Regions from separate parts of the Streptomyces sp. 2323.1 genome, predicted to be linked through region 2. Evidence: riboswitches for the same ligand, from Rfam matches in the RefSeq annotation. Region 2 holds a riboswitch; each other region holds the start of a gene.
What was found. A riboswitch is a leader RNA that binds a small molecule or an ion and turns the genes downstream of it on or off. The one in region 2 is predicted to bind cobalamin.
Positions count from the first base shown of each region.

Region 1: linked by a shared signal. The riboswitch ahead of cobN (cobaltochelatase subunit CobN) and the one ahead of CPH93_RS11060 (ribonucleoside-diphosphate reductase subunit alpha) in region 2 are both predicted to bind cobalamin.
Region 3: linked by a shared signal. The riboswitch ahead of metE (5-methyltetrahydropteroyltriglutamate--homocysteine S-methyltransferase) and the one ahead of CPH93_RS11060 (ribonucleoside-diphosphate reductase subunit alpha) in region 2 are both predicted to bind cobalamin.
Region 4: linked by a shared signal. The riboswitch ahead of CPH93_RS26875 (cobalamin biosynthesis protein) and the one ahead of CPH93_RS11060 (ribonucleoside-diphosphate reductase subunit alpha) in region 2 are both predicted to bind cobalamin.

Region 1 covers NZ_LT907981.1:4,126,601-4,134,003, reverse strand. Annotated here, with positions in the region: gene cobN (cobaltochelatase subunit CobN) at 1-1,728, opposite strand, end outside; cobalamin riboswitch at 1,763-1,923, opposite strand; gene cobG (precorrin-3B synthase) at 2,027-3,421, shown strand; gene CPH93_RS17580 (precorrin-8X methylmutase) at 3,418-4,086, shown strand; gene CPH93_RS17575 (precorrin-2 C(20)-methyltransferase) at 4,083-5,636, shown strand; gene CPH93_RS17570 (hypothetical protein) at 5,664-6,044, opposite strand; gene CPH93_RS17565 (hypothetical protein) at 6,041-6,298, opposite strand; gene CPH93_RS17560 (DUF397 domain-containing protein) at 6,377-6,586, opposite strand; gene CPH93_RS17555 (helix-turn-helix domain-containing protein) at 6,583-7,403, opposite strand, start outside.
Region 2 covers NZ_LT907981.1:2,714,537-2,721,939, reverse strand. Annotated here, with positions in the region: gene CPH93_RS11065 (ribonucleotide-diphosphate reductase subunit beta) at 1-504, opposite strand, end outside; gene CPH93_RS11060 (ribonucleoside-diphosphate reductase subunit alpha) at 504-2,921, opposite strand; cobalamin riboswitch at 3,082-3,229, opposite strand; gene CPH93_RS11055 (Uma2 family endonuclease) at 3,360-3,947, shown strand; gene mctP (monocarboxylate uptake permease MctP) at 4,027-5,715, opposite strand; gene CPH93_RS11045 (DUF3311 domain-containing protein) at 5,712-5,972, opposite strand; gene CPH93_RS11040 (GntR family transcriptional regulator) at 6,186-6,941, opposite strand; partial or broken gene CPH93_RS37585 (hypothetical protein) at 7,207-7,403, shown strand, end outside.
Region 3 covers NZ_LT907981.1:1,631,401-1,638,803, forward strand. Annotated here, with positions in the region: gene CPH93_RS35695 (DUF6777 domain-containing protein) at 1-342, shown strand, start outside; gene CPH93_RS06405 (L,D-transpeptidase) at 645-1,793, shown strand; gene CPH93_RS06410 (hypothetical protein) at 1,821-2,270, opposite strand; gene CPH93_RS06415 (cupredoxin domain-containing protein) at 2,341-2,754, opposite strand; gene CPH93_RS06420 (aldo/keto reductase) at 3,003-4,061, opposite strand; cobalamin riboswitch at 4,388-4,604, shown strand; gene metE (5-methyltetrahydropteroyltriglutamate--homocysteine S-methyltransferase) at 4,764-7,088, shown strand; gene CPH93_RS06430 (phosphocholine-specific phospholipase C) at 7,173-7,403, opposite strand, start outside.
Region 4 covers NZ_LT907981.1:6,238,205-6,245,607, forward strand. Annotated here, with positions in the region: gene CPH93_RS26865 (putative cobaltochelatase) at 1-1,346, opposite strand, end outside; gene CPH93_RS26870 (cobyric acid synthase) at 1,402-2,943, opposite strand; gene CPH93_RS26875 (cobalamin biosynthesis protein) at 3,278-4,348, opposite strand; cobalamin riboswitch at 4,523-4,675, opposite strand; gene CPH93_RS26880 (hypothetical protein) at 4,880-5,329, shown strand; gene CPH93_RS26885 (caspase family protein) at 5,335-7,403, shown strand, end outside.

The DNA of each region.
Region 1 (7,403 bases), 1.4 Mb from region 2:
GAGGGTGGCGTGCACCCGGCGCTTGGCCTGGGTGCCCTCGCCGGGGTCGTTGACCAGGAAGGGGTAGACGAGGGGGAGGTCGCCGAGGGCGGCGTCCGGGCCGCAGGCGGCGGACAGCCCGGCGTTCTTGCCGGGCAGCCACTCCAGGTTGCCGTGCTTGCCCAGGTGGACCATGGCGTCGGCGCCGAAACCGCCGTCGTCGGCGGAGGCCGCGATCCAGCGGTAGGCCGCCAAGTAGTGGTGCGAGGGCGGCAGATCGGGGTCGTGGTAGATCGCGATCGGGTTCTCGCCGAAGCCACGCGGCGGCTGGATGAGGATCAGCAGATTGCCGCGGCGCAGGGCGGCCAGCACGATGTCGCCCTCGGGGTTGCGGCTGCGGTCGACGAACATCTCGCCGGGCGGCGGCCCCCAGTGCTCCTCGACGGAGTCGCGGAGTTCCTGCGGGAGGGTGGCGTACCAGCGCTTGTAGTCGGCGGCCGGGATCCGGACCGGGTTGCGGGCGAGCTGCTCCTCGGTGAGCCACTCCTGGTCGTGGCCGCCGGCCTCGATGAGGGCGTAGATCAGCTCGTCGCCGTCGCCGGACACCAGGCCGGGGACCTCTTCGGTGCCGAAGTCGTAGCCGTCGGCCTGCAGGCGGCGCAGCAGTGCGACGGCGCTGGCCGGGGTGTCCAGGCCGACCGCGTTGCCGATCCGGGAGTGCTTGGTCGGGTACGCGGACAGCACCAGCGCGAGGCGCTTCTCGGCGGCCGGGATGTGGCGCAGCCGGGCATGGCGCACGGCGATCCCGGCGACCCGGGCGGCGCGCTCGGGGTCGGCGACGTACACCGGCAGACCGTCCTCGTCGACCTCCTTGAAGGAGAACGGGACGGTGATCAGCCGGCCGTCGAACTCGGGGACCGCGATCTGCGAGGCGGCGTCCAGCGGGGAGAGGCCCTCGTCGTTCTCCTCCCAGGCGCTCCGCGGCCCGGTCAGGCACAGGGCCTGGAGGATCGGGACGTCGAGCGCGGCCAGCGCACCGGCGTCCCAGGCCTCGTCGTCCCCGCCGGCCGAGGCGTCCGCCGGCTTGCTGCCACCCGCGGCGAGGACCGTGGTGACCAGCGCGTCGGCGGCCCCCAGGGCCTCGATCAGCTCCGGCTCGGGAGCGCGCAGGGAGGCGACGAAAAGGGGCAGGGCCCGGCCGCCGGCCGCCTCGATCTGCTCGCACAGGGTGCGGACGAAGCCGGTGTTGCCGCTCATGTGGTGGGCGCGGTAGTAGAGCACCGCGATCAGCGGGCCGCTGTCGTTGCGGGAGTCCCACTCCAGCGGCCCCCAGGACGGGGCGGGCGCCGGCGGCTCGAAGCCGTGGCCGGTCAGCAGCACCGTGTCGGAGAGGAAGCGGGCGAGCTGGTCGAGGTTGGCGGGGCCGCCGTGCGCGAGGTAGGCGTGCGCCTCGGCCGCGATGCCCACCGGGACCGTGGACTGCTCCATGAGCTGAGCGTCGGGGGCCTGTTCACCGGTGAGCACGACGACGGGGCGGTGCTGGTCCTCGGCGAGCAGCAGGTCCAGGCCCTCCTGCCAGGCGCGGATGCCGCCCAGGAGGCGTACGACGACGAGGTCCACGCCCTCCAGCAGGGCCGGCAGCTCGGCGACGTCGAGGCGGGCGGGGTTGGCGAGACGGTACGGCACCGGGCCCGTGGCCGCGCGGGCGCTGAGCAGATCGGTGTCGGAGGTCGACAGCAGCAGAAGCATGCGAGCGCAGGCCTTCCTCGGGGTGTCCGCGCCCCGGGTGGTCGTATGGACGGCGGGAGTTCCTGACTCACCCGGCACCTGCCGGGTTCACAGTGGCGGGACCGCGCCGGATTTGCACCGGGCTTCCTCCCTGGGGTCCACGACCCCACGCCGTCGCTGGCGTCCGGCGGATCAGCCGACCCACCGACCTGCATAGTAAGGGCTGGACCCGGGGGAGGTAAGCGGGCCTTTGCGACGGGCGGCCCGGGGTGGCCGCGAGGGGGTCCGGGGCACGGTTCCGGCGTGCACCGTCGTAGGTATGCTCGCCGCCATGCCGCCCTCCCCCTCGATACGCCCCCAAGGGGCCGAACCGCCCATACGGGACCGCGGTGACGCCTGCCCGGGAGCGCTGCGGCTGCACTCCGCCGCCGACGGGTACCTAGCCCGAGTGCGGCTGCCTGCCGGTGACTTGACGGTGCGTCAGGCAAAGGCGCTGGCCGACGCCGCCGACCGCCTCGGCGACGGCCACCTCTCCCTGACCTCACGCGGCAACGCGGAGCTCCGCGGCCTGCCCGACGGCTGCGGCGCCGAGCTGGCCGCCCTGCTGCGCGACGCCGGACTGCTGCCCTCCGCACGCCACGAACGCATCCGCAACATCCTCGCCTCCCCCTTGGCCGGACTCGACCGCAACACCCCTGCTGATGTGCGCCGGTGGGCCCGTGAGCTGGATGAACTCCTCTGCACGAGTGAGCGGGCGACCGCCCTCTCGGGCCGTTTCCTCTTCGTCCTGGACGACGGGCGGGGCGATGTGGCGGGCCTCGGCGGGGATGTGAGCTTGGTCGCAGAAGCGGACCGGGCCGGGGAGTCCGCCGGGTCCGGGGGCACCGCGCTGCTGCGGGTCGGCGACGATCCGGCGGCGCTGCGGATCGCCGGCCCGGACGCCCCGCGCGCCGCGCTCGCCGCCGCCGAGGCCTTCCTGACCGCCGCCGAGGCGAGCGGCAGCGGCGCCTGGCGGGTCCGTGAACTGCCCGCCGAACAGCGGCTGACGGCCCGGGAGGTGGCGGCACACCTACACGAAACCGGCATCACCCCCACATATGTGACGCAGCCACCGGCACCCCTCCCCTCGCCCTCCCCGGACTCCTCGGCCCCCGGCATCATCGACGGCCCCGACGGCACGGCCTCGCTCTGCGTCCTGGCGCCGCTGGGCCGGCTGACGGTCGCCCAGTGGCGTCTGCTGAGCGCCGTCGCCGCCGACGACGGCTGCGGCGCGCTGCGGCTGACCCCCTGGCGTGGCATCGTCGTCCCCGGGCTGCCGGCCGGCACCGCCGCCTCCCGGCTGTCCGCGCTGGCCGCCTCCGGCCTGATCACCGACCCGGACTCCCCCTGGCACCGCCTCGGCGCCTGCACCGGACGCCCCGGCTGCGCCAAGTCCCTCACCGACGTCCGCACCGACGCCGCGGCCGCCGTCGCCACGGGCGCCCGCGTCCCCGACGCCCTCGCCGTACCGGACGGCCTGCCCGTCCACTGGTCCGGCTGCGAACGCCGCTGCGGCCACCCCCACGGCGCATGGGTGGATGTGCGGGCAACAGGGGAGGGCTACCGGGTGGCGGTCGTCCGGCCGGAGCCCGCACCGGCCCCCGACGACGCCCCGGCGCCCCCGGCACCACCCCCGCAGCACCCGGCCCCACCAGGCCGAAGCCACACCCCATGAGCCAGCCCACAACCGACAACCCCGAGGCCACAGTGACCGCGTTCGACTACGAGAAGGACGGTGCGGCGATCTATCGCCAGTCCTTCGCCACCATCCGCGCCGAGGCGGACCTCGGCGGGCTGCCCGCCGACGTCAGCCAGGTCACGGTCCGCATGATCCACGCCTGCGGCATGGTCGACCTGGTACGCGATCTGGCCTTCACCCCCGGCGTCGTGGCGAGCGCCCGCGCCGCGCTGCGCGCCGGCGCCCCGATCCTCTGCGACGCCAACATGGTCGCCAGCGGCGTCACCCGCAAGCGGCTGCCGGCGGACAACGAGGTGCTGTGCACCCTCGCCGACCCGTCGGTCGCGGACCTGGCCGCCCGGATGGGGACGACCCGCAGCGCCGCCGCCCTGGAGCTGTGGCGGGACCGGATGGACGGTGCCGTGGTGGCGTTCGGCAACGCCCCCACCGCCCTCTTCCGGTTCCTGGAGATGATCGAGGAAGGGGCGCCCCGCCCGGCCGCCGTCATCGGCATACCCGTCGGCTTCATCGGCGCCGCGGAGTCCAAGGACGCGCTGATCGCCCATCCGTCGAAGCTGGACCACCTGGTGGTGCGCGGGCGCCGGGGCGGCAGCGCCATGGCCGCCGCCGCGATCAACGCCCTGGCGAGCGAGGAAGAATGAGCGTGAGCGAGCAGCAGGCACCCGGCAACGACGGCACCCGGCGGGCGGCCGCCCCCGGCCGTCTCTACGGCGTCGGGCTCGGCCCCGGCGACCCGTCCCTGATGACCGTGCGGGCCGTACAGGTCATCGGCGAGGCCGACGTCATCGCGTACCACAGCGCCCGGCACGGACGCTCCATCGCGCGCGCGATCGCCGCCGAGCACCTGCGCGCCGACCACATCGAGGAGGCGCTGGTCTACCCGGTCACCACCGAGTCGACCGACCATCCCGGCGGCTACCGGGGCGCGCTGGACGAGTTCTACGAGGCCGCGGCGGCCCGCCTCGCCGCCCACCTCGACGCCGGCCGCACCGTCGCCGTCATCTCCGAGGGCGACCCGCTCTTCTACGGTTCCTACCAGCACATGCACAAGCGGCTGGCCGACCGCTACCCGACCGAGGTCATCCCCGGCGTCACCTCCATCAGCGCCGCCGCGGCCCGCCTGGGCAGGCCGCTCGCCGAGGCCGACGAGGTCCTGACGATCCTCCCCGGCACCCTGCCGGAGGAGGAGCTGACCGCCCGTCTGGCGTCGACCGACGCCGCCGTCGTCATGAAGCTCGGCCGTACCTTCCCCACCGTGCGCCGCGCCATGGAACGCTCCGGCCGCCTGCCGGAGGCCCACTACGTCGAACGCGCCACCATGTCCGGCGAACGCACCGAAAAACTGGCCGACATCGACGCGGAGACGGTCCCGTACTTCTCCGTCACCGTCGTCCCCAGCCGCATCGCGAGCCCCCCGCCCGAGGCCGCTCCCACGCCCGGCACCGGTGAGGTGGTCGTCGTCGGCACCGGCCCCGCCGGCCCGCTCTGGCTGACCCCCGAATCCCGCGGCGCCCTCGCCGCCGCCGAGGACCTCGTCGGCTACACCACCTACCTCGACCGCGTCCCGCGGCGCCCCGGCCAGCGCCGCCACGCCTCCGACAACAAGGTCGAGTCCGAACGCGCCGAACTCGCCCTGGACCTGGCCCGGCGCGGCCACCGGGTGGCCGTGGTCTCCGGCGGCGACCCCGGCATCTTCGCGATGGCCACCGCCGTCCTGGAGGTCGCCGCCCAGGACCCGTACCGCGCCATCCCCGTACGCGTCCTCCCGGGCGTCACCGCCGCCAACGCCGCCGCCGCCCGCGCCGGCGCCCCCCTCGGCCACGACTACGCGGTCATCTCCCTCTCCGACCGCCTCAAGCCCTGGGAAGTCATCGCCGAACGCCTCCACGCGGCAGCCGGCGCCGACCTGGCCCTGGCCCTCTACAACCCCGGCTCCCGCACCCGCACCTGGCAGGTCGGCAAGGCCCGCGAACTCCTCCTGGAACACCGCGCCCCCGACACCCCGGTCATCCTCGCCCGCGACATCGGCGGCCGCGAGGAATCCGTCCGCACGGTCCGCCTGGCCGACCTCGACCCACAGCAGGTCGACATGCGCACGATCCTGCTGATCGGCTCCTCCCAGACCGAAACGGCCCGCCGCGCCGACGGCACGGAGATCGTGTGGACGCCGCGGAGGTATCCGGAGAACTGAACCGGCCGCCACAAGGGCGGCGTCGGCTCAGGCGTTGAGGTCCAGGACGCGGATCGGTTCGCCGTCCCATCTCTTCGGGGAGGTGGTGGCGACTATCGCTCCGTCGGGACGGTCGGGCGTGGGCTGGGCTGCGTACTGGCTGTGGGCCGCGGCCCACGTCTCGCGTCCCGCCAGGGCCAGGGCTGCAGGCAGGTCCAGGTCAAGGACGGTGATGCCGGGCAGGGCGGCGAGGTGCTCCGCGGTCCCGGGCCGTGTCCGGTCCGCCTCGACGAGCGCACACGCCGGCGCATAGAGGTACCAGCCGGGTTCGGCGTGGGCGCGGTGGATGAGGCGGGAGGCGAGGACGTTGCCCTGGCCTGCCGCGGTCATCGCGGTGTCGTCCAGGACGATGTGCAGGGCGTCGCTCACCGGCCGGTCACCTGGGCCAGACGCCGGTCGAGCTCACCGTCCAAGTCCTGCTGCTCCGCAGCACTCGGGGCATACCCGTTCCACTTCTTCAGCGCCGTGCGGGCCTTCTCAGCGCGCTCCGCACGCTCAGCCGGGGTCAGCAGGGTCTCCGCCAGACGCGCCAGATAGGCACGCAGCGACAGGCCCTCGGCAGCCGCTATGGCGGCGAGCCGGTCCCTGGATTCCTCAGGGATACGGATATTGGCATCGGACATCGTCGTGCTCCTTCCCAAGCCACCAGGGTACGGGTACGTACCCGTACCCTAGCGTGCCCCGCACCTCGCCCGGCAGCCTCAGCCGAGCCGGCCGTCCTTCACCCCGCCTATGAAGCCCGACCAGACAGCAGCCGGGAAGAGCAGCACCGGGCCCTCGGGGTTCTTGCTGTCGCGGACGGGGACTGCACCAGGGAAGCCGTCGGCGACCTCCACGCAGTTGTCGGCTCCGCCGTCGCTGTAGCTGCTCTTGCGCCACATGGCGCCGACCAGGTCGGGGATGGTGTTCATGGCCTGCTGTCCTCCACCAACTGCCGGATGAATGCTGCTGATTCGGGCGGCGAGAGCGCCGCGTCGCGAAGCTGATCGTAAGACAGGCGGTATCGCTCAACCTCGGCTGGCTCTTCGAGCAGTTCGCCTGACTTGTTGCCTTCCAGGTAGGCAACAGCGCTACCGTCCGCCACCCACAAGAGCCACAGTGAACCACCCATCAGGCTATGCACCCCGGCGGCCAAGGGAAGCACCTGGATGGTCACGTGCTGGGCCTCGGCAGCCTCTGAGATGCGCACCAATTGGTCATGCCAGATCTTGGGATCGGGCACCGGGCGCCGCAAAGCCGACTCGTCAAGGATGATCCGGACGTTCGGCGGTCGATCACGCTGCAACAACTCCTGCCTGCCCAGCCGGGCGGCGACGGCCTCTTCGAGCTCGTCGGGGCTTACGGGCGTGGGCGAAGACGACAGCGAGAAATTGGCGAAGTCCTCGGTCTGCAACAGCCCAGGAACCGTGATCGCGTACGCATGCAGGATCGTCGCCTTCGCCTCCAGCTGCATGAACAGCCGGTACTTGTCCTTGAAGGCATCCAGCCGCGCCAGCTTCCACAGTCGTACGAGCAGCTCGCCCGTTCCGTAGACCCGGTCCAGCGTCTCCATGACCGGCAGCTTCGAGAGGCGTTCGCCGGTCTCCAGGCGGTGCAGATAGGTGCGGTCGTAGTTGGTTTCGTCGGCGAGCTGGGCCAGGGAACGGCCTGACTTGCGGCGTAAATGGCGGAGTTCGCTGGCGAGTACCGCACGAGCGGAATCTTCATTTTCGGGATTGCGTTCGACCA
Region 2 (7,403 bases):
GCTCTCGACCGAGTCCATCCACTTGAAGCAGAATTCGGCCTTCTCCCGGATGGACGGGATGTTCTCCACCGCGGCGAAGGCGGCGGCGCGGTCGTCCGGGTCGGGGAGGTAGGTGTCCAGCAGCGTCAGATAGAACTGGACGTGCACCGCCTCCTCGAAGAGCTGACGGCTCAGGTACAGCCGTGCCTCGGGGGAGTTGATGTGCTTGTAGAGCGTCAGCACCAGGTTGTTGGCGACGATCGAGTCACCGGTCGCGAAGAACGCCACCAGCCGTCCGATCATGTGCTGCTCGCCCGGCGAGAGCTTGGCGAGATCGGCGACGTCGGAGTGGAGGTCGACCTCCTCCACGGTCCAGGTGTTCTTGATGGCGTCCCGGTAGCGGTCGTAGAACTCCGGGTACCGCATGGGCCGCAGGGTCAGCTCGAAGCCCGGGTCCAGGAGGTTCTTCTCGCCGGTGGTGGCGGTGTGCGCTGCCGCGGCGTTGGTTTCAGGTGCGGTGGTCATTATTGGCAGGCCTCGCAGGACTCGGGGTTTTCCAGGGAGCAGGCGACCGCCTCGGGGTCGGTGGCCTGCTGCGGGACGGGGGCGCTCGCGGCGGCGGTGCCGCGCGCGGACTGGGCGATCCGGGTCGCCGGCCGGGAGCGCAGGTAGTACGTCGTCTTGATGCCGCGCTTCCACGCGTAGGCGTACATCGAGCTGAGCTTGCCGATGGTCGGCGACGCCATGAAGAGGTTCAGCGACTGGCTCTGGTCCAGGTACGGCGTACGGGCCGCGGCCATGTCGACCAGGGCGCGCTGCGGGATCTCCCAGGCGGTGCGGTACAGCGCCCGGATCTCCTCGGGGATCCATGCGACGTCCTGCACCGAGCCGTTGGCCTCGCGCAGCGCGTCGCGGGTCCGGGCGTCCCACAGGCCCAGCGCCTTGAGCTCCTCGATCAGATAGGCGTTGACCTGGAGGAACTCCCCGGACAGCGTCTCGCGCTTGAAGAGGTTGGAGACCTGCGGCTCGATGCACTCGTACACGCCCGCGATGGAGGCGATGGTCGCGGTCGGCGCGATCGCCAGCAGCAGGGAGTTGCGCATGCCGGTCAGGGCGATCCGGCTGCGCAGCGCCGCCCAGCGGTCGGCCCAGCGCGGCTCGGCGTTCGGGTAGTGGTCGGGGTGCAGCACTCCGCGGGCGGTGCGGGTCGCGGACCAGGCCGGGTGCGGGCCGTGCCGCTCGGCGAGGTCGGCGGACGCCTCGTACGCGGCGAGCATGATCCGCTCGGAGATCCGGGTGGACAGCTCCTGCGCCTCGGGCGAGTCGAAGGGCAGCCGCAGCCGGAAGAAGACGTCCTGCAGGCCCATCAGGCCCAGGCCCACCGGCCGCCAGCGGGAGTTGGAGGCCCCGGCCTGCTCGGTCGGGTAGAAGTTGATGTCCACGACGCGGTCGAGGAAGGTGACGGCGGTGCGGACGGTCGCGTCCAGCCGCTCCCAGTCCATCTCACCGTTGTCGCCGAGGTGGGCGGCGAGGTTGACCGACCCCAGGTTGCAGACCGCGGTCTCCCCGTCGTTCGTCACCTCCAGGATCTCCGTGCACAGGTTGGAGGAGTGCACGACCTGGCCGGGCTCGGCGGTCTGGTTGGCGGTGCGGTTGGCGGCGTCCTTGAACGTCATCCAGCCGTTGCCGGTCTGCGCCAGGGTGCGCATCATCCGGGAGTACAGCACCCGCGCCGGGATCTGCTTGACCGCGCGGCCCTCGGCCTCGGCCCGGCGGTAGGCGGCGTCGAACTGCTCGCCCCACAGGTCCACCAGCTCCGGGGCGTCCGCGGGGGAGAACAGCGACCAGTCGGCGTCCGCCTCGACCCGGCGCATGAACTCGTCCGGGATCCAGTGCGCGATGTTCAGGTTGTGGGTACGGCGGGCCTCCTCACCGGTGTTGTCGCGCAGCTCCAGGAACTCCTCGATGTCCGCGTGCCAGGTCTCCAGGTAGACACAGGCGGCGCCCTTGCGCCGGCCGCCCTGGTTCACGGCCGCGACCGAGGCGTCCAGCGTGCGCAGGAACGGCACGATGCCGTTGGAGTGCCCGTTGGTGCCGCGGATCAGCGAACCGCGGGCGCGGATGCGGGAGTACGACAGCCCGATGCCGCCGGCGTGCTTGGACAGCCGCGCGACCTGGTGGTAGCGGTCGTAGATCGAGTCCAGCTCGTCCAGCGGGGAGTCCAGCAGATAGCAGGACGACATCTGCGGGTGGCGGGTGCCGGAGTTGAAGAGGGTGGGGGAGGAGGGCAGGTAGGACAGCGAGCTGGTGAGGCGGTAGAGCTCGGCGACGTCGTCCAGCGCGCGCTCGCTGTGGTCCTCCGCGAGGCCGCAGGCCACCCGCAGCAGGAAGTGCTGGGGCGTCTCGATGACCTGACGGGTGGTGGGGTGGCGCAGCAGATAGCGCGAGTGCAGGGTGCGCAGCCCGAAGTAGCCGAAGCGGTCGTCGGCGCCGTCGGCCAGGGCCCGCTCGACCAGCGCGTCCAGGCGGGCCGCGTGGGCCCGCACGAACTCCGCGGTCTCGTCGGCGATCAGGCCCTCGCGGTGACCGGTCGCGACCGAGGCGGAGAACGAGACGGCGCCCTGGCCGGCGGCCTCCTCGGCGACGGCGAGGGTGAGCAGCCGCGCGGCGAGCTTGGAGTACTGCGGCTCGTCACCGATCAGGCCGGCCGCGGCATCGGTGGCCAGCGACCGCAGTTCGGCCTCATCGGAGCCCGCGTGCCGGCCGCGCAGGGCGGCGGCGGCCACCTTGCCGGGGTCGGTCGCGGTCAGGTCCTCGGTCAGTTCGGTCAGGGTGCGCAGCAGGGCGACGCCCGGGCCGTCCTCGGCACCAGCGGCAGGCGTGGCCACCGCAGGCGGCACGACCTCGGCGTCTGACGCGGGCTCCGTTGGCGCGATGGTCACGTGATGCTCTCCCTCACTCGGCGGGGGCCGGGAGGGCGGGCACGACGGGCGCACGCGGGCATGCGGCACCCCGACACGGTCAGGAGTGCGCGGGCTCACCACGCGGCGTCCACCGGCCCAGCCCTCGGGGCCCGGACGTATCGACGTCCACACCCATGGCGGTGCGGTCGTACCGTCGGCAGGTCTTCGGACTCCGGGCGTGCGTCGGGGCCGATGTTCGGCCGGGGAAGCGCGCCTTGACACCGTTGCGGGACAGTTCCGGATTCGCACCGGATTCCCCTGCGGCGACAGCGAGGACGAGCATACATGTGGTGGTGGCCCCTCAAGTGCACCCCCACATCTAGTGTGTCGTGAGTGATCACACAGTGTCTGTCAGTGGCCTCGGCTATCGTCGGTTCCACGTTCTCGGCGCTGCTGGGGCAAGAAGGAGGGGGCTCCTTGACCGCGCTCGCCGACCAGCCGCACATCATGGAGACCGAGCATTTCGAAGAGGCGGCCCGGATATTCGCCCGCCTGGAGCGGGGCGCGCGGCTGGAGTTCATCGACGGGAAGATCAGGAGCAAGGCCGTACCGGACCGGGACCACGGTCGCATCATGGAGTGGCTGACGCGTATCTGTGTTCAGGCGCGCCCCGAGCTGCGGCTCCATCCGGACCAGGGACTCAAGGTGCAGGCACACCGTGGCGGCCGCGCCCGTCCTGATGCCGAACTCGTCCCCAGTGGCGCCTTCGCGGGCCAGGGGGCATGGGCCGCTCCTGACCCGGTGCTCATGGTCGTCGAGGTGACCTCCCATGACTCGGACACCGATCAGCGTGATCGGGTGGAGAAACCTCGTGTGTACGCGGAGACCGGCATCCCGCTCTATCTGTTGGTCGACCGGGAAGCCTGTCAGGTTTCGGTCCACAGCGAGCCCGATGGCGGGCGCTACGAGGTCATGCACACCGTCTCGTACGGCAAGTCGCTCCACCTCCCCGCCCCCGTCGGCATCACCCTGGAAACCGAGCAGCTGAAGGACTGGGTGAACTGACCCCGCACACGGCAACGGGCCGCCGCGCCCCCCGAAGGGAACGCGACGGCCCGATGTCGGAAGCCGGTCGGCCGGTGGCTCAGTGCCCCGCCGGCGCCCCCGCCGTCGCCGGCGGCAGCTCGACGACGACGCCCTTGTCGCCCGCGTCCGCCGTGTAGTCCGCGGGGCTGGTCTCGTCGGTGCCCTCGGGTGCGTTGACGGCCTTCAGGACGACGGTCAGCACGACCGACACCACGACGTTCAGGACGAAGGCGGTCAGACCGATGTAGCCGATCTCACCGATGCCGGGGATCTCCTTGCTGGAGCCGCCGAAGTGCGCCTGGGTCGGGCTGGCCACGCCGTACGCCGCGAGCGTGCCGTAGAGCATGCCGACCGCCCAGCCGGCCAGCAGCGCCCAGCGGTGGAACCAGCGGGTGAACAGGCCGCCGACCAGCGACGGCATGGTCTGCAGGATCCAGATCCCGCCCAGCAGCTGGAAGTTGATGGCGACGGTCTTGTCCATGGTGAGCACGAAGACCAGCGCGCCGACCTTCACCAGCAGCGAGACGAGCTTGGCGACCTTGTGCTCCTGCGCGGGCGTGGCGTCCGGCTTGAGGAAGTCCTTGTAGACGTTGCGGGTGAAGAGGTTGGCCGCGGCGATCGACATGATGGCCGCGGGCACCAGCGCGCCGATGCCGATCGCGGCGAACGCGACGCCGGTGAACCAGCTCGGGAACATGTCCTCGAAGAGCTGCGGGATGGCCAGCTGGGGGTTGCCCTGGATGTCCGTGCCGGCCTTGATCGCCATGAAGCCCAGCAGCGCCAGCAGCCCCAGCATCAGGGAGTAGAGCGGCAGGATGGTGGTGTTGCGGCGGATCACATTGCGGCTGCGCGAGGACAGCGTCGCGGTGATCGAGTGCGGGTACATGAAGAGCGCCAGGGCCGAGCCGAGCGCCAAGGTGGCATACGCCCATTGGGCGTTGGGCCCGCTGGTCAGCTCGCCGCGTGGCTTGCCGGGGACGGGTCCGGGCTGGGACAGCGCCTTGCCGGCCGAGTGGAAGATCGCGTCGAAGCCGCCCAGCTTGATCGGGATGTAGATGATCGCCACGGCGATGACGAGATAGATCAGCCCGTCCTTGACGAACGCGATCAGCGCGGGCGCCCGCAGCCCCGAGGAGTAGGTGTACGCGGCCAGCACGGCGAACGCGATCAGCAGCGGCAGGTCCTTGACGAACCAGTTGGTGTGTTCGCCGCCGCCGATGCCCAGCACGTCCAGGACGGCCTGGATACCGACCAGTTGCAGCGCGATGTACGGCATCGTGGCGAGGATGCCGGTGAGCGCCACGGCCAGCGACAGGCCCTTGGAGCCGAAGCGGCCGCGCACGAAGTCGGAGGTGGTGACGTAGCCGTGCTTGTGCGAGACCGACCACAGGCGCGGGAGGAAGGTGAAGATGAGCGGGTAGACCAGGATCGTGTACGGCACGGCGAAGAAGCCGGCCGCCCCCGCCGCGTAGATCGCCGCCGGAACGGCCACGAAGGTGTACGCGGTGTAGAGGTCGCCGCCGAGCAGGAACCACGTCACCCAGGTGCCGAAGCTGCGGCCGCCCAGGCCCCATTCGTCGAGGTTGGCGGACTCCTCGGCCTTGCGCCAGCGGGCGGCCAGGAATCCCATGACCGTCACGGCGAGGAAGAAGAAGATGAAGACGGCGAGCGCCACGCCGTTGACGCCCTTGGTCGCGGAGGCGGCCAGCACGGCGGAGGTCTCCGGTGCGGTCGTGGTCAGGCTCATTCCGACCCACCGCCCTTGCGCGCCCGCTGCTCACGCTGCACGAGCTTGTACGCGATCATGGTGAGCACGGTCGAGATCAGCACCCATGCCATCTGGTACCAGTAGAAGAACGGGATCCCGATGAGCGTCGGCTCGATCCTGGCGTACGAGCTCACCCAGAGCATGGCGACGAACGGAGCGATCAGGCAGATCCCGGCGATCACCCGCGTGGGCGTGACCACCTGTCTGCGATCCGGCGATACAGCTGGCTGTGTCATGACCGTTGCTCCGTCCCCTGGGGCTCCTGCGTAATCGGCTGGAAATCTATGGCAGGGGCGTGGCGCGCGTCACTACCCGTCCGCATATCGGTATCAAGACTCCACCTTGCGGCAGGTCCGCAGGGGTGGCGGTGGCAGGGCGGGGCCGGATCCGGACAGCCGTGGCCGCGGCCCGGGGGGCCGGGCGGAAGAAGCCCGGCCCGGGCCGGCGGATCAGTCCGCGGGGCGGCGCAGCCTGGCGACGAACTTGTAGCGGTCGCCGCGGTAGACCGAACGCACCCACTCCACCGGCTGCCCCTGCGCGTCGAGGGAGTGGCGGGAGAGCATCAGCATCGGCAGCCCGACGTCCGTGCCCAGTAGCCCGGCCTCGCGCGGGGTGGCCAGGGAGGTCTCGATGGTCTCCTCGGCCTCGGCCAGCCGGACGTCGTAGACCTCGGCCAGCGCGGTGTAGAGGGAGGTGTACTTGACGAGGTTGCGGCGCAGTGCGGGGAAGCGTTTCGCCGACAGATGGGTGATCTCGATGGCCATCGGCTCACCGCTGGCCAGCCGCAGCCGTTCGATGCGCAGCACCCGGCCGCCGGTGGCGATGTCCAGCAGCCCGGCGAGCCGGTCGTCGGCGGTGACATAGCCGATGTCCAGCAGCTGGGAGGTCGGCTCCAGGCCCTGGGCCCGCATGTCCTCCGTATAGGAGGTCAGTTGCAGCGCCTGGGAGACCTTGGGCTTGGCGACGAAGGTGCCCTTGCCCTGGATGCGCTCCAGCCGGCCCTCGACGACCAGTTCTTGCAGGGCCTGACGCACCGTGGTGCGCGAGGTGTCGAACTCCGCGGCGAGGGTGCGCTCGGGCGGGACCGGGGTGCCGGGCGGCAGGGTCTCGGTGATCTCCAGCAAGTGCCGCTTGAGCCGGTAGTACTTGGGCACCCGCGCGGTCCGTGCGCCGCTCTCGGCAGTGCTGCCCCCGTCCGTCTCCATGACCCGCCTCTCCGACTCCTGTCGTGCTGCCGTCACCGGCTCCTCCGTACGTAGCGGCTCACATCGTGGCACGGGAGCCTTCCCCGTGCGCTGTTGCAGGTCCCGGCCCGCCGGATGTCGGTCAGGTAACGGACCTGGCAGCGACTCTTATACACCCCTTGACACCCCAAAAGGTCTAGGCCAAGCTGCGGGCGCTGGTCTAAACCATTAAAGACCACACCCGGCCTTGGGGGGAGAGCGCAATGACGCGTGGGCTCATAGCGGCGACGCCTGCTTGCTCGACGGCCTGCGGACACTCACCCTCTTCTCCATGCTGATGGTGCCGCCCTTCGCCCTGCCGACCCTCCGCGGCCGTACCGCCGCGGTGCCCCGGGAACGGGGCGCCACGATGGCCGCCACGTCGCTCTTCGCCCTTCCCCTCCTGGCCCTCCTCCTGTTCCTGCAACGCACGGCGGTCGGCGG
Region 3 (7,403 bases), 1.1 Mb from region 2:
CAGGGAACCACCGGCACCGCCGACAGCCCGACCTCCCCGCCGTCCGAGACCCCCAGCGGCCCCTCCTCTTCCCAGCCGCCGCCCAACGAGTCACCGTCGTCCGGCGAGACGTCCTCCGGGACCACCGGCTCCCCGGGTACGAGCACCGGGGAGACCACCGGGGAGCCGCCGGGGACCACGGGAGGCAGCAACACCACCGGCGGGGAGCCCTCGTCGACCGGCGGCGACACCGGTCCGGGCGGCGAGACCCCGGGCGGGGAGACACCGGGCAGCGGCGGATCACCCGGCGGCGGGGGCGGGACGCCTCCCGAAGGAGGCGGCGGCACACCGCCGTCCAGCTGACGCTTCCGACCAGTTGACGCTTCCGACCGACTGCCCCCGTCGCCCGCGGACCCGCCGCGGGTGACAGGGGCAGCCAGCTGCCCGTGGCCGGCCTCGCGTCTACCCAGCTGACCCGATATCGAACTGTGTCCTAATAATCAGGTGCATCGGACAACCACCTCAGCAGCCACACCCTCTGCATATGCGGCGGGTGCAGTGACAGCCCTGAACGGTGACGCCGCAGGGCCGGGCTCCGCCACTGTCAGCTGTTCTGCTTTGGAGGGACCCCCGTGCACGCCGCATCACGCCGCCACTCTGCCCGGTTGATACCCGCCCTGACCGCGGCGGCCGCACTGTTGAGTGCGTGCGGGCCGGGTACTGACGCATCGAAGGCGGACGAGCCGCCGACCAAGGTGACCGTCACCCCGGCCGCCGGAACCAAGTCGGCCAAGCTCGGTTCGCGGATATCCGTGCGGGCCGACGGCGGAAAGCTCACCTCGGTCGAGGTGAAGACCGACAAGGGCGGCAAGGTCGGCGGGCGGCTCACCGGTGACGGCACGTCATGGGCCTCGGACGGCACGGTCGCGCCGAAGACCACCTACACCGTGCGCACCAAGGCGAAGTCGGCCAAGGGCAAGGAGTCCTCCGGCACCTCGGTCTTCACCACGCAGCAGGCCGACAAGGTCAACAAGCTCACCAACACCCCGAGCGGCGGCCAGACCGTGGGCACCGGAATGCCGGTCTCGATCCTCTTCGACCAGCCGATAGCCAAGGACCGGCGCGCCGATATCGAGAAGGCGCTGACCGTCACCACCCAGCCGAAGGTCCAGGGAGCCTGGGGCTGGGTCAAGGACTACTCCGGCAAGGACCGGATCGACTGGCGCCCCAAGGACTACTGGCCGACCGGCACCAAGGTCTCCGTGAAGGGCGCGCTGTCCGGGATCAACTCCGGCACGGACGGCGGCTGGTTCGCCCGGGACTACAACTTCGGATTCACCATCGGCGCCGACCGCAAGGCCGTCATCGATGTCCCGTCGCACACCATGACGATGTACGAGAACGGCAAGAGCGTCGGCACCATCCGCGGCTCCGCGGGCTCCCCGGAGGCCCCGACCCGCGGCGGGGTGCACACCGTCCGCAGCAAGAACGCGGACGAGACGATGGACTCCTCCACCATCGGCTACGGCGACAAGTGGTCGCTGCCCTCCAAGTGGGTCACCCACCTCACCGCGTCCGGGACCTTCCTGCACTCCGCCCCGTGGAACAAGTCGATCGGTGTGGAGAACAACAGCCACGGCTGCTTCGGCATGACCACCTCGGACGCCAAGAAGGCCTACGACTTCCTCCCGATCGGCTCCACGGTCGAGGTGAAGGGCACCAGCAGCACCGCCAAGACCGATGTCGGCAACGGCCTGGAGGTCTGGCAGGAGAGCTGGCAGCAGTGGCAGCAGCGCAGCGCGCTCAACCACTGACGCGGCACTGACCCGGGCGGCGCAGGCTCATCTGCGGTGTCTGCCCGGCGGCCGGGCGCGGGTGGACAGCAGGAAGACGGTGGCCAGGACGGCGACGGCCTGGGCGAGGGCGGCGATTTTCTTGTCGCCGCTCCAGGCCGGTTCGTACATGTTCGGCACCGGCCCCAGCGTGCCGACGTCCACGTAGGTGTACAGGAGCAGCAGCGCGAGGCCGCCCGTGGCGACCAGCCAGGCCAGGATGTCGGCCGCCGGACGGCGCCAGACCAGCACCAGCACGGCGACTATTGCGGCGAGGACGGCTTCGACGCGGAAGAGCGTGCCCTGGCCGATGGTCGCGGTGACCGCGTCGTACTGCGCGGCGACCCGGGCATGGACAACGGCGTCCACGGCCAGCCCGGCCGCCGCGAGCGCCCGCGCGATGCCGCGGGCGACCCGGCGGGCCCGCCCGCGCTCCGGTACGGAGCTGTCTGGTGCCACGGCATCTCCCAGCCTCATGGTGAGCGGCGGTCAGGCGGTCAGGCGGTCAGGCGGTCAGGCGGTCAGGCGGTCAGCGGACGGTGAGCGCGCCCTTCATGTACGGGTGGATCGTGCAGCGGAAGGGGTAGCTGCCGGCCTTGGCCGGAGCCTTGAAGGTGACGGTCCGGCCCGGCCCGATGCTGCCGGTGTCGAAGGCCTTGGCGGCGTTGGCCGTCACGGTGTGGGTGGTGGAGTCCTCGTTGACCACGGTGACCGTGCCGCCCGGCCGCACGGACAGCGCGGCCGGCTTGAAGGCGAAGTCCTTGATGGTCAGGCGGGCGGCGGCCGGGGCCGCGCTGGTCGGCCCCGCGGTCACCGTCGCCGCGGTGGGCGTACGGGACCGGGCCGGGGCGGTGCCCTCGCCGGTATTCGTACAGCCGCCGAGGCCCATGGCACACATCGCGACGGTGGCCACGGCGACGGCCGGGCCGGCGGTTCTCCTCATCGGGCGTCCTTCTCCTCGGTCCGTCCGCTCCGGCCCCGGGCGGGCCACCTCCTGACTCAATAGACAGCAGACGCCGCCGCCCGGCCATCCGGGCGGCGGCGTTCGGCGTAACCGGCCGCCTGCCGGGCGGGCGAGCGGGGCGGGAAGACGGGCGGTCTCGCAGGGGGCGGCGGGGGTGCAGGAAGAGACGGCGGCAGGCGGCCGGTCAGGATCCCGCCCGCCGGCCCGTCAGCGGATCCGCCGCCCGGTCACCCGATCCCGCCGACCGTCCGGCGATAGGTGGAACGCCGGTCCTCGATCCGGTCCCACCGGTCGCCGTAGACGTTCTCGACGACCCGCGGTTCCCGCAGGAAGTCGTGCGGGAAACCGAGCGGCACCGCGCTGGTCCGGTCGAGCCGCGCCAGCGCATCGGCGTCGAGCGTGACCTCGACCGCGCCGAGATTGTCGCGGAGCTGGCTCTCCTTGGTGGCGCCGATGATCGGGATGACGGTGCCGGGCCGGCTGCGCAGCCACGCCAGCGCCACCTGCGCCGGGCTCCAGCCGCCCTGCTCGGCGACCTCCAGCACCGCGGTGATGGTCTCCTCCGCCTGGTGGTCGGGGGCGTCGTCGGCGGCGTTGCCGGCCAGCCGGCCGGTCTCGCCGCGGCGATACTTGCCGGTGAGCTTGCCGGCCGCGAGCGGTGCCCAGGCCAGTACGGCCAGATCGAAGGCGCGGGCCTGCGGCAGCAGTTCCCGCTCCGGCGTCCGCTCCAGCAGGTTGTAGCGCAGCTGCGAGCCCGCGAACGCGGTCCAGCCGCGCAGCTCGGCGAGGGTGTTGGCCTGGGCGATCTCCCAGGCCGGCCAGTCCGAGACGCCGACATGGAGCACCTTTCCCGACCGCACCATGTCGTCGAGCGCCCGCATGACCTCCTCCACGGGCGTGAAGTGGTCCCGTGCGTGCACCCACAGCACATCGACGTGGTCGGTGCGCAGCCGCTCCAGGCTGGCCTCCACCGAACGGACCAGGTTCTTGCGGTGGTTGCCCCCGGCGTTCACATCGCCCTTGCGGGTCGCGCAGGTGTATTTGGTGGCCAGTACGAAGTTGTCCCGGCGGCCTTCGAGCAGCTCCCCCAGGATCCGCTCCGAGGAGCCTTCGGTGTAGTTGTTGGCGGTGTCGATGAAGTTGCCGCCCGCGTCCGCATAGGCGTCCAGGATCCGGCTGCTGGTGTCCTTGTCGGTGCCCCAGCCCCGGTCGCCGCCGATGGTCATGGTCCCCAGGCTCAGCTCGCTCACCCGCAGGCCGGTCCTGCCGAACAGTGTGTAGCGCACGATGTCCCCTTAGTTCAGCCACAGGTGGTCAGGTCCTGCGCCCACGCTAGGAGCTGGAGTGCGCTCCAGGGCAAACGCACAGCGGCGGGCCGGTGGCCCATGTCACGCGCGGGAGTCCGGGAGCCGGTGTCCGATCGGGGCGGCAGCGCCTAGGGCATGTCCGCAAAGTCCCGTCGTCCGCCCGCAGGGCGGGGCCCGCGGCGTCTGGTGCGTGCGATCGCAAGGCGGAGGGTCGTCCTCGTAGTGGGCCTACGTGGACGACCCGACAACGCAGCGAGCGTGCGTGCCAGGCGTCGCGGGCCAGGCGGGACTTTGCGGACATGCCCTAGGGTGGCGGGTGCAACTGGTTCGCCCTGCCCGCCAGGCAGGCGCGTCGCAAGAGGGAACCCGGTGGAATTCCGGGACTGCCCCGCAGCGGTGAGTGGGAACGACCGCCGTCATACGCACTGGGCCCGGCCGGGTCTGGGAAGCGACGGCCAGTAGATGTCCGCCTCGGCGGATGTGCCCACGAGTCCGAAGACCTGCCAGTGCCCCCGTGCGACCGGTGCACGGGGCGATCTCGGTGACCTCGAGGGCAGGTCGGCGGACACCTCAGGCGGGCACGGACGGCCAGTTGGCGCCGCGGCCCGCCCGGTTCGCCGTCCCTTCGCGCTCTCGACCCGTCCCGGGGTCCATGGAGTCATACTCGCGAAGGAGAGTTCCGTGACCAGCACATCCGCCGCCGCGGCCGCCCGCGCCACCGTGCACGGCTACCCCCGTCAGGGACCGCACCGGGAACTGAAGAAGGCCGTCGAGGGCTACTGGAAGGGCAGCGTCAGCGCCGACGCCCTGGGGAGCACCGCCGCCGCACTGCGCCGCGCCACTTGGCAGCAGCTCGCCGAGGCCGGTGTCCACGAGGTGCCGACCGGCGACTTCTCGTACTACGACCACGTCCTGGACACCACCGTGATGGTGGGGGCGATCCCGGCCCGGCACCGCGCCGCGGTGGCCGCCGACAAGCTGGACGGCTACTTCGCGATGGCCCGCGGCACCCAGGACGTGGCGCCGCTGGAGATGACCAAGTGGTTCGACACCAACTACCACTACCTGGTCCCGGAGTTGGGTCCGGACACGGTCTTCGCCGCGGACTCCGTCAAGCAGGTGACCGAACTGCGGGAGGCGCTCGCGCTCGGCCTCACCGCCCGCCCGGTGCTGGTCGGTCCGGTCAGCTACCTTCTGCTGGCCAAGCCCGCGCCCGGTGTCGCGGCCGGCTTCGACCCGCTGACGCTGCTGGACCGGCTGCTGCCCGTCTACGCCGAGGTGCTCGCCGACCTGCGGGCGGCCGGCGCCCGCTGGGTGCAGCTGGACGAACCGGCCCTGGTGCAGGACCGCTCCCCCGCCGAACTCGACGCCGCGGCCCGCGCCTACCGCGGCCTCGGTGCGCTCACCGACCGCCCGCAGCTGCTGGTCGCCTCGTACTTCGACCGGCTGGGCGAGGCGCTGCCGGTGCTGGCCAAGGCGCCCGTCGAGGGCCTGGCGCTGGACTTCACCGGCGCCGCGGCCGGCAACCTCGCCGATCTCGCGGCGGCCGGCGGACTGCCCGGCAAGCGGCTGGTCGCCGGGGTCGTCGACGGCCGCAATGTGTGGCTCAACGACTTCGAGAAGTCGCTGGCCACCCTGGGGACGCTGCTCGGTCTGGCCGAGCGGGTCGATGTGTCGTCGTCCTGCTCGCTGCTGCACGTCCCGCTGGACGTCGGTATGGAGCGGGAGATCGACCCGCAGCTCGCCCGCTGGCTGGCCTTCGCCCGGCAGAAGACCGCCGAGGTCGTGACGCTGGCGCGGGGTCTGAGCCGGGGCACCGGCGCGATCGCCGCCGAACTCGCCGCCAACCGGGCCGACCTGGCGGCCCGCTCCCGTTCGCAGCTCACCCATGACCCGGCGGTACGGGCCCGGGCCGCGGCCGTCACCGGCGCCGACGGCCGCCGCTCGGTACCGTACGCCGAGCGGGCCGCCGCCCAGCGCGCCCACCTCGGACTGCCGCTGCTGCCGACCACGACCATCGGCTCGTTCCCGCAGACCGACCAGCTGCGCGGCGCCCGTGCCGCGCTGCGGGCCGGGCGGATCGATGCCGCCGCCTACGACGAGCGCATCGCGGCCGAGATCCGCGAGGTCCTCGCCTTCCAGGAGAAGGCCGGTCTCGATGTCCTGGTGCACGGGGAGCCCGAGCGCAATGACATGGTCCAGTACTTCGCCGAGCAGCTGACCGGCTATCTCGCCACCCAGCACGGCTGGGTGCAGTCCTACGGCACCCGCTGTGTCCGCCCGCCGATCCTGGCCGGGGACATCTCCCGCCCCGAGCCGATGACGGTGCGCTGGACGCAGTACGCCCAGTCGCTCACCGACCGCCCGGTCAAGGGCATGCTCACCGGGCCGGTCACCATGCTCGCCTGGTCCTTCGTACGCGACGACCAGCCGCTCGCGGACACCGCCCGCCAGGTGGCGCTCGCCCTGCGCGACGAGGTCAACGACCTTGAGGCGGCCGGGACTTCGGTGATCCAGGTCGACGAGCCGGCGCTGCGGGAGACGCTGCCGCTGCGGCGCGCCGGCCATGCGGAATATCTGGCCTGGGCCACCGAGGCGTTCCGCCTCACCACCGGCGGGGTCCGTCCGGACACCCAGATCCACACCCATATGTGCTACGCGGAGTTCGGCGACATCCTCCGTGCCATCGACGACCTCGACGCCGACGTCATCAGCCTGGAGGCGGCCCGCTCCCACATGCAGGTCGCCGCGGAGCTCGCCACGGCCGGCTATCCGCGCGAGGTGGGGCCGGGCGTCTACGACATCCACTCCCCGCGCGTGCCCGGCACACACGAGGCAACAGCCCTTCTGCACAAGGGACTTGAGGCCATTCCGGCCGAGCGGCTGTGGGTCAACCCGGACTGCGGCCTCAAGACCCGCGGCTGGCCCGAGGTGCGCACCGCACTGGAGAACCTGGTCGCGGCGGCCCGCGGGGTCCGCGCCGAACTGCCCGACGCGGCCTCCTGAGCCGCACGGCCCGAGAACGGGGCACCCGCCGTATCCGGCGGGTGCCCCGTTGCCATGGCGGCGGGACGTGCCCGCGCCGCCCGTTCAGCCGGTGATGATCGCCGGGTCGCTGACGCCCGGCTCACCGTTCTCGACGTGGCCGGCGAACCGGCGCAGGAAGGTCTTGTCCGAGTCGGAGGTGACCGACAGGTCGTACCAGCGCTTGCTGGCGCGCAGGTCGAGCGGCTTGGTGACGGTGGCTCCGGCGCGGACGGGGTAGGTCTCGGTCGCCCCGCCGTAGGCGTTGGTGACGGTGAGGTGGCAGTCGGTGCTGCC
Region 4 (7,403 bases), 3.5 Mb from region 2:
CCCTCGCCCAGCCCCGGCACGTCCAGCCGCCGGGTGCGGAACGGCTCGGTGGCGCCGACCGCGGCCTTCTCGCCGCCCGCGCCCGGTGCGCTCTGCTCGGCCGGTTCCGGGGTCGGCCCCGATTCCTGCTGCTCCGGGGCCGCGGGCTGCTCCTGGGGGGCCTCCCGCTCCTGCTGGTGCGGGAGTTCGGGGCCCGGCGCCGACTCGTCCGGGCCGCCGTCCTGCGGCGGGCGCCCGCCGCCCTCCGGGCCGCCCCCGCCGGGGCCGTCGTCCGGACCGTCCGGCTCCGGATCGTCGTCGCCGCCCGTGCCCTCGTCCGCCCCGAACTCCTCCAGCGTCTGGTCGAGCTTGTCCTCGTCCAGGCCCGGCGCATCGAACGGATTACGGCGCCGGCGGTGCGGCAGCGCCAGCAGCGCGGCCTGCCGTACGTCCTCCTCCAGGACCTCCGTCCGCCCCGCCCACGCGGCCAGCGCGGTGGCGGTGCGCGCCATCACGATGTCCGCGCGCATCCCGTCCACCTCGAACGCGGCACAGGTCGCGGCGACCTGCCGCAGCGCCGCATCCCCCAGCGTCACGCCCGGCAGCAGCTCCCGCGCCGCGGCGATCCGCCGGCGCAGCTCGTCCTCCTCGGCCGCCCAGCGCGCCGCGAAACCGGCCGGATCGGCGTCGTACGCCAGCCGGCGCCGTACGACCTCCACCCGCAGGTCCGGCTCGCGCGAGGCGGCGACCTCGACCGTGAGCCCGAACCGGTCCAGCAACTGCGGCCGCAGCTCGCCCTCTTCGGGGTTCATCGTCCCGACGAGCAGGAAGCGCGCCGCGTGCCGTACCGAGACGCCTTCCCGCTCCACGTACGAGGCACCCATGGCGGCCGCGTCCAGCAGCAGGTCCACCAGGTGGTCGTGGAGCAGATTGACCTCGTCGACGTAGAGGATGCCGCGGTGGGCGTCCGCCAGCAGACCCGGCTCGAAGGCCTTCACGCCCTCCGACAGGGCCCGCTCGATGTCCAGCGCGCCGACCAGCCGGTCCTCGGAGGCGCCGACGGGCAGTTCGACCATCCGTGTCGGGCGTTCCTCGGCGGCGCCGGTGCCGTGCGGCCCGTCGGGGCAGCCGGGGTCGGGCGCGTCCGGGGCGCAGGCGAAGCGGCAGCCGCCGACCACGTCCACGGCCGGCATCAGCGCCGACAGCGCACGCACCGCGGTGCTCTTGGCGGTGCCCTTCTCGCCGCGGACCAGCACACCGCCGACCGCGGGGCTCACCGCGTTCAGCAGCAGCGCCAGCCGCAGGTCGTCCATGCCGACCACCGCGCTGAAGGGGTACTGCGGGGTCGTGTCGTGCGGGGTTGTCATGCTGTGTCGTCCTCCACGTCGCCGTCGAGCTCCGTATTCGTCCCTGGGGTACCCCTCATGGCGCCCCCGGAGGCACGAACGGCAGCCCGTCCGGTACCCCCTCCTCGATCAGCCGGAGCAGCGCGGCGGTGTCCGCGTGCTCCTCGATCAGATCGCCCAGCCGGTCCAGCTGCTCCTCGCGCAGGGCGGCGAAACAGGTGTCGGGGGCGGGCACGAAGGCCCGGCCGGCGTCCGCCGCGACCCGTCGCAGCAGGGCCCGGCGGAAGCCGTCGCTCTCCAGGGAGCCGTGCCAGTGCGTGCCCCATACGGAGCCGGCCCGGCACCCGTCCAGGAACTCTTCGTCCCCGCCGGTCACTTCGGCGACCCCGTGGTGGATCTCGTACCCCTCCACCGGCTCGCCCAGCGCCTCACCGGCCGGCCGCGCCAGCGTCTTCTCCGCCGCGAACCGCACCCGTACCGGCAGCAGCCCGAGCCCCTCGACGGTGCCCGCCTTCGACTCGACCTCGTCCTCGATGAGTTCGCCCAGCATCTGGAAGCCACCACAGATGCCCAGCACCGGCCGGCCCTCGGCGGCCCGCCGGGCGATCGCGTCCGCCAGCCCCCGCGCGCGCAGCCACTCCAGCGCCCGGACCGTGCCCCGGGTCCCCGGCAGCACCACCAGATCCGCGTCGGCCAGCTCCTCGGCCCGGTCCACGAACCGCACGACCACGCCGGGCTCCGCGGCCAGCGCGTCCACGTCCGTGAAGTTCGACATCAGCGGCACGGCGCAGACCGCCACCCGCAGCACCTCCGCGCCGTGCGGCGGCGCCACCACGCTCTCGCGCACCGCGCCGCGCAGCGACACCCTGAGGCCGTCCTCCTCGTCGATGCCCAGCCCGTGCGCGAAGGGCAGCACGCCCAGCGTCTGCCGTCCAGTGAGGCCGCGCAGCATCGCAAGGCCCGGCTCCAGCAGCGTCACATCGCCCCGGAACTTGTTGACGAGATACCCCGCGACCAGCGCCTGATCCTCCTTCGACAGCAGCGCGGTGGTGCCGAAGAAGGACGCGAACACCCCGCCGCGGTCGATGTCGCCGACCACGACGACCGGGATCCGGGCGGCCCGGGCGAGGCCCATGTTCACGATGTCGGTGCGCCGCAGATTGATCTCGGCGGGGCTGCCGGCGCCCTCGCAGATCACCGCGTCGTGCGTCCGCCGCAGCTCTGCCAGGCAGTCGGTGACGGTGCCGAGCAACTGCTCCTGGCGCCCGGCATGGTAGCCACGGGCACTGAGCTCACCCACCGGCTTCCCCAGCAGCACCACCTGGCTGCTGCGGTCGCTGCCCGGCTTGAGCAGCACCGGATTCATCAGCGCGGTCGGCTCCACCCGCGCCGCGGCGGCCTGCATCGCCTGGGCCCGCCCGATCTCCGCGCCCTCGCGCGTGACGAACGAATTCAGCGACATGTTCTGCGCCTTGAACGGTGCCACCCGGACGCCCTGGCGGGCCAGCCAGCGGCAGATCCCCGCCGTCACCACGCTCTTGCCGGCATCGGACGTCGTACCGGCCACCAACAGGCCACCACCGACCGCCCCGCCGGCTGCCTTCAACCGCCCGTTCACGGGGTCCTCCTCCTACGCCGGTGCTCCGGCTGTCTTGAGTCGTACGTGCGGCACTTCGAGTCTTTACGTCCGCCCGCCCCGCAAAGGCATTTCGGGTCTGTCCACCCGCCCACTCCTCGAAGGGACTTCGGGTCGCTACACCTGCCAACTCCCCGGAGGGACTTCGGGTCTGTCCACCTGCCAACTCCCCGGAGGGACTTCGGGTCTCTCCACCCACCCACTCCCCGGAGGCACTTCGGGTCACTACACCCGCCCACCCCCCGAAGGGGGGTGGGCGGCGGGGAAAAAGCAGGCGCCGGGGAAAAAGCAGGCAGCGAGGAAAAAACGGACGGCCTCATACCCGCCCCGCCCTACGCCCAAGCCCCACTCCAAGCCGCCGCCCCGCGCCCGCCCGAGCCGCCGCCCCCCGAGCCCCCGTCGCCCGCCCAGTACCGAACCCCGCCCTCAAAGCACCAAACCCCACCCGAGCCCCCACCGTCGCCACCAGCGCCCACACACTCACCCGCCGCGAGAGCCGCACCGCCCGCTCGATGTCGGACACCGCGACCGGCCGCGCCCCGCCGTTGAGCACCGGACGGTGTTCCACCCGCCCGCCGTACGCCAGAGTGCCGCCCAGCCGTACGCCCAGCGCGCCCGCGAACGATGCCTCCACGGGGCCCGCGTTGGGGCTCGGGTGGGCGCCGCCGTCCGCCCGCCAGGCCCGCAGCGCGGTGCGCCGGCCGGGGCCCGCGAGGACGGTGAGGGCGGCGGTCAGCCGGGAGCCGGGCCAGCCGGCGAGATCGTCGAGCCGGGCCGCGGCCCAGCCGAAACGGCGGTAGCGCGGGGACTTGTGCCCCACCATCGCGTCGAGGGTGTTCACCGCCCGGAACGCCACCAGCCCGGGCACTCCGCCCAGCGCACCCCATACCAGGGCACCCACCACCGCGTCCGAGGTGTTCTCGGCGACCGACTCCACCACCGCACGCGCCATCTGCGGCCCGTCCAGCGCCTGCGGGTCACGTCCGCACAGATGCGGCAGCCGCTCGCGCGCGACCTCCAGGTCACCCGCCGCCAGCGCCCCGCCGACGGCCCGGGCCTCCCGGCCGAGCGAGGTGCCGCCCAGTACGGCCCACACCGTCGCCGCGGTCAGCGCGACCCCGGCGGAGCCGCGCAGCGGGGACGGCGATGGCGCGGCGCCCCGTACGGCGCGCACCAGCAGCGCGGCACCGGCCGCGGCACCGCCCGCACACAGCAGGGCATGGGCCGCCCCGTATCCGCGGTGGTCGCGCCACAGCCGGCGCTCGACGGCGGCCGCGGCCCGGCCGAAGGCGGCCACCGGATGGCCGCGCCGGGGATCCGCCGCGATCAGGTCGCCGAGGAAGCCGAGAGCCGCGCCGCACGCATATCCCGCGTGTTCGCCGCGCATCGGGTCAGACCGCCGCTAGGGCGTGTCCACAACATTCCGCCCAGCCCGCGGCGCCTCGCCCTACACTTCGAAGGGGCCCTGCAGCAGCGGGCAGTGGAGCTCTAGACGGGCAGCCGGGCATGGCGGTATGTCCTCACTCAGGGTCCGCGCCCTGGCTCGACGTGACGGCGACATGAGTCTCCTGGCTCCCCGGATCGGCGAGTCCTCCGGCCTTCCAGCCCTGCGCGTACGCCGTCCGGCGTCCGCGAGATGGACCGTGGCCTTCACTGGAGGAACCCTCCCCGGTGACAGTGGCGGGACCGCGCCGGATTCGCACCGGACTTCCTCAGCTGTCGCCGAATGGCTCGGGCAGTCCACCACGCCCCGCGAATGCCCGTCAACTCACCCTTGACCTGCGACGCTGCCCCGTGGCATGGGCTGTGGTGCACGCCACAGCGTGGTGGCCGGATCACAGACGGTTGCCTGCGCCCCTGATTCCACGTCACTATCGGGAGCACGGCGGCGATGGGGCCGCCGGAAGGGGGCCGGGGGATGCCGCAGCGCGCTGACCGTCACGAGATCCGCATCAGGATCACGGGCACCAACAATCCCGATCAGGACATCGAGGACCTCAAGTCCTGGCTGGAGCGCGAGCCGTGGCTGGCCCGGCGGCAGTACGACTGGGCGCTGCGGCCCCGCCCGGCGGACGCGCACGACGACGGCGACGCCCCGCGCGACATGGCCGTCGGCGTCGACGATCTGGTCCTGGTCATCGTCGGGGCGGTCGCCGCCGAGATCACCAAGAGCCTCAGCATCGCCCTCAAGGAGTGGCTGCGCCGCCGCCGGGAGGAGCGGGACACCGGCGAACGGCCCGCCGTCGCGGTCGGGGCCGGCGCCGGCGGCCTGCGCGCACTGGCAGACGAGGGCCCGGGCGTCCCGGCGCCCGAACCCCCCGATCCCGGCCGCCCGGACGACGGAAGCGGCAGCACCGCCGGGGACTGAGCCGGATGTCCGAATACGACGCGCGGGGCAAGGTCAACCGGGCGCTGTTGATCTGTGTCGACGACTACCGTCATCTGCGCCCGCTCCCCGCGGTGAAGGACAACGCCCAGGAACTCGAACGCGCCCTGCTCGCCCCCGGCGCCGACCTGTTCACTCGGGGCGAGGTCGTCGTTTGCCGCCCGCAGGAGCCGTGGGAGGTGGAACAGGCGCTGGACACCGTCACCCAGGAGGCGCGCGGACTGCTGCTGGTCTACTTCTCCGGCCACGGCCGGGTGGGCCGGGACGGCGGCAATCTGCAGCTGATGGTCGGCGCCTCGGAACGGCGTCACAAGACCGTCTCCTGGCAGGACATGGTGCTGTCCTACCTCGACAACGCCCGGGCCGACCGGATCGTGATCATCCTGGAGTGCTGCTACGCCGGGAACGCGGGGGAGGCCTTCCACAACTGCCGCAAGCCCATGTCGCTGCTGATGGCCGCGCAGCCCAACCGCCGGATCTTCAGCGGCGAGGAGCCCACCGGGGGCAGTGTCTTCACCCGTGCCGTCCGCCAGACCCTGGAACAGGGCTTACCCGGCAGGCGGTGCGTCACCTTCGAGGACCTCGTCCGGGTGCTGCGGGAACAACTCGCCGCGGAACGGACCCCGATGGGCGACATCTGGGAACCGCGGTCGGCGAAGCAGAACACCGTCGACGACGTCATCCTGTCCTTCGCCACCCCCGAGATACGGCCCCCGACCCCGCTGCGGATCCGGCTGCGCCGCCGGTTGAAGTCCTCCTTCCAGCACTGGCTCAGGATCCTGCTGGTGTCGGCGATCATCCTCGTCCCGGCCGCCGCGGGCCTCGTCGTGCTGAACCTCCCGAACGCCGACGCGCCCTGCCCGCCCGCCCTCGAACTGCGCCTGCTGACCGCTCCCGAGGCCGAACCCGCCCTGCGCCAGGCCGCCTTCGACTACGAGATGTCCGGCGCCAACCTGCGGCCCCTCAGCGGCGAGGGCGACCTCCCCGACGGCTGCCGGCGCGCCCAGATCACCGTGTACTCCGCGGCCAAGGACCAGGTCGACCAGGGCTTCGCGGCCGCCGACCGCTGGCAGGGCGAGGCCCGCGGCACCGGCAAGGGCCGCCCGGCCGACAGGGGCGTCGACCCCCTCAACCGTCCCGGCCCGCAGCCCGACATCTGGATACCGGAATCCACCGCCGACTACTACGAGGCCCGTCGCGGCATGCCGGCCACGGGATCCCCGGCGACCCTCCACTACGGCGACCCGGTCGCCTACACCCCCCTGGTCGTCGGCATCCCCGCGAACCGGCGGCTGGACGACGTCGAACCGGGCGGCGCCTCCTGGCCGGAGCTGCTCACCGGCACCGACCACGCGCATCGCGACCTGAAGCTCCTGCGGCCCAGCCCCGTACTGTCCGGCACCGGACTGCTGCACACCATCGGCCTCTACCTCGCCCACGGCGGCCCGGGCGCCGCCTCGCCGTACGGCCCCGATCCCGACCCCGCGCTCGCCCGCACCGCCGAGGACCGGCTCTCCGCCCCGGGCAGCCAGTACGCCGGCAGCACCGAACTCCTGTGTTCACTGCGGCCCGACGCCGCTGCCTCCGGCGCCGTCGACCGCACCAGGTCCGCGCCGCTGGTGTCGGAGAAGTCCCTGGCCGACTACAACCTCGGGCGGGCCATCGGCAGTTGCCCCGCCCTGAGTTCCGCGCTGCCCGTGCACGACCGCTACGTCGCCTACTACCCCGAGAACGTCCCCGCCCTCGACCATCCCCTCATCCGCGTCGACTGGCGCGGCACCACCGACGCCACCCCGCGGCGGGCCGCCGTGGCCCGCTTCGCCACCTGGCTGCGCGACCCGGACGGCGGTCAGCGCACCCTGGGCGCGCAGGGCTACCGCGGAGTGGACCACCACACCCCGGGTGCCGGCTCACCGCTCAGCGACAGCCGCGCGGACGTCAACCGCGACAGCCGGGTCTCCCGTTACACGGCCGGCGCCGACCAGGTGGCCCGGGTACTGGACGGCTACGACAAGGCACAGAAGTCCAGCCAGGTGCTGATCCTCATGGACACCTC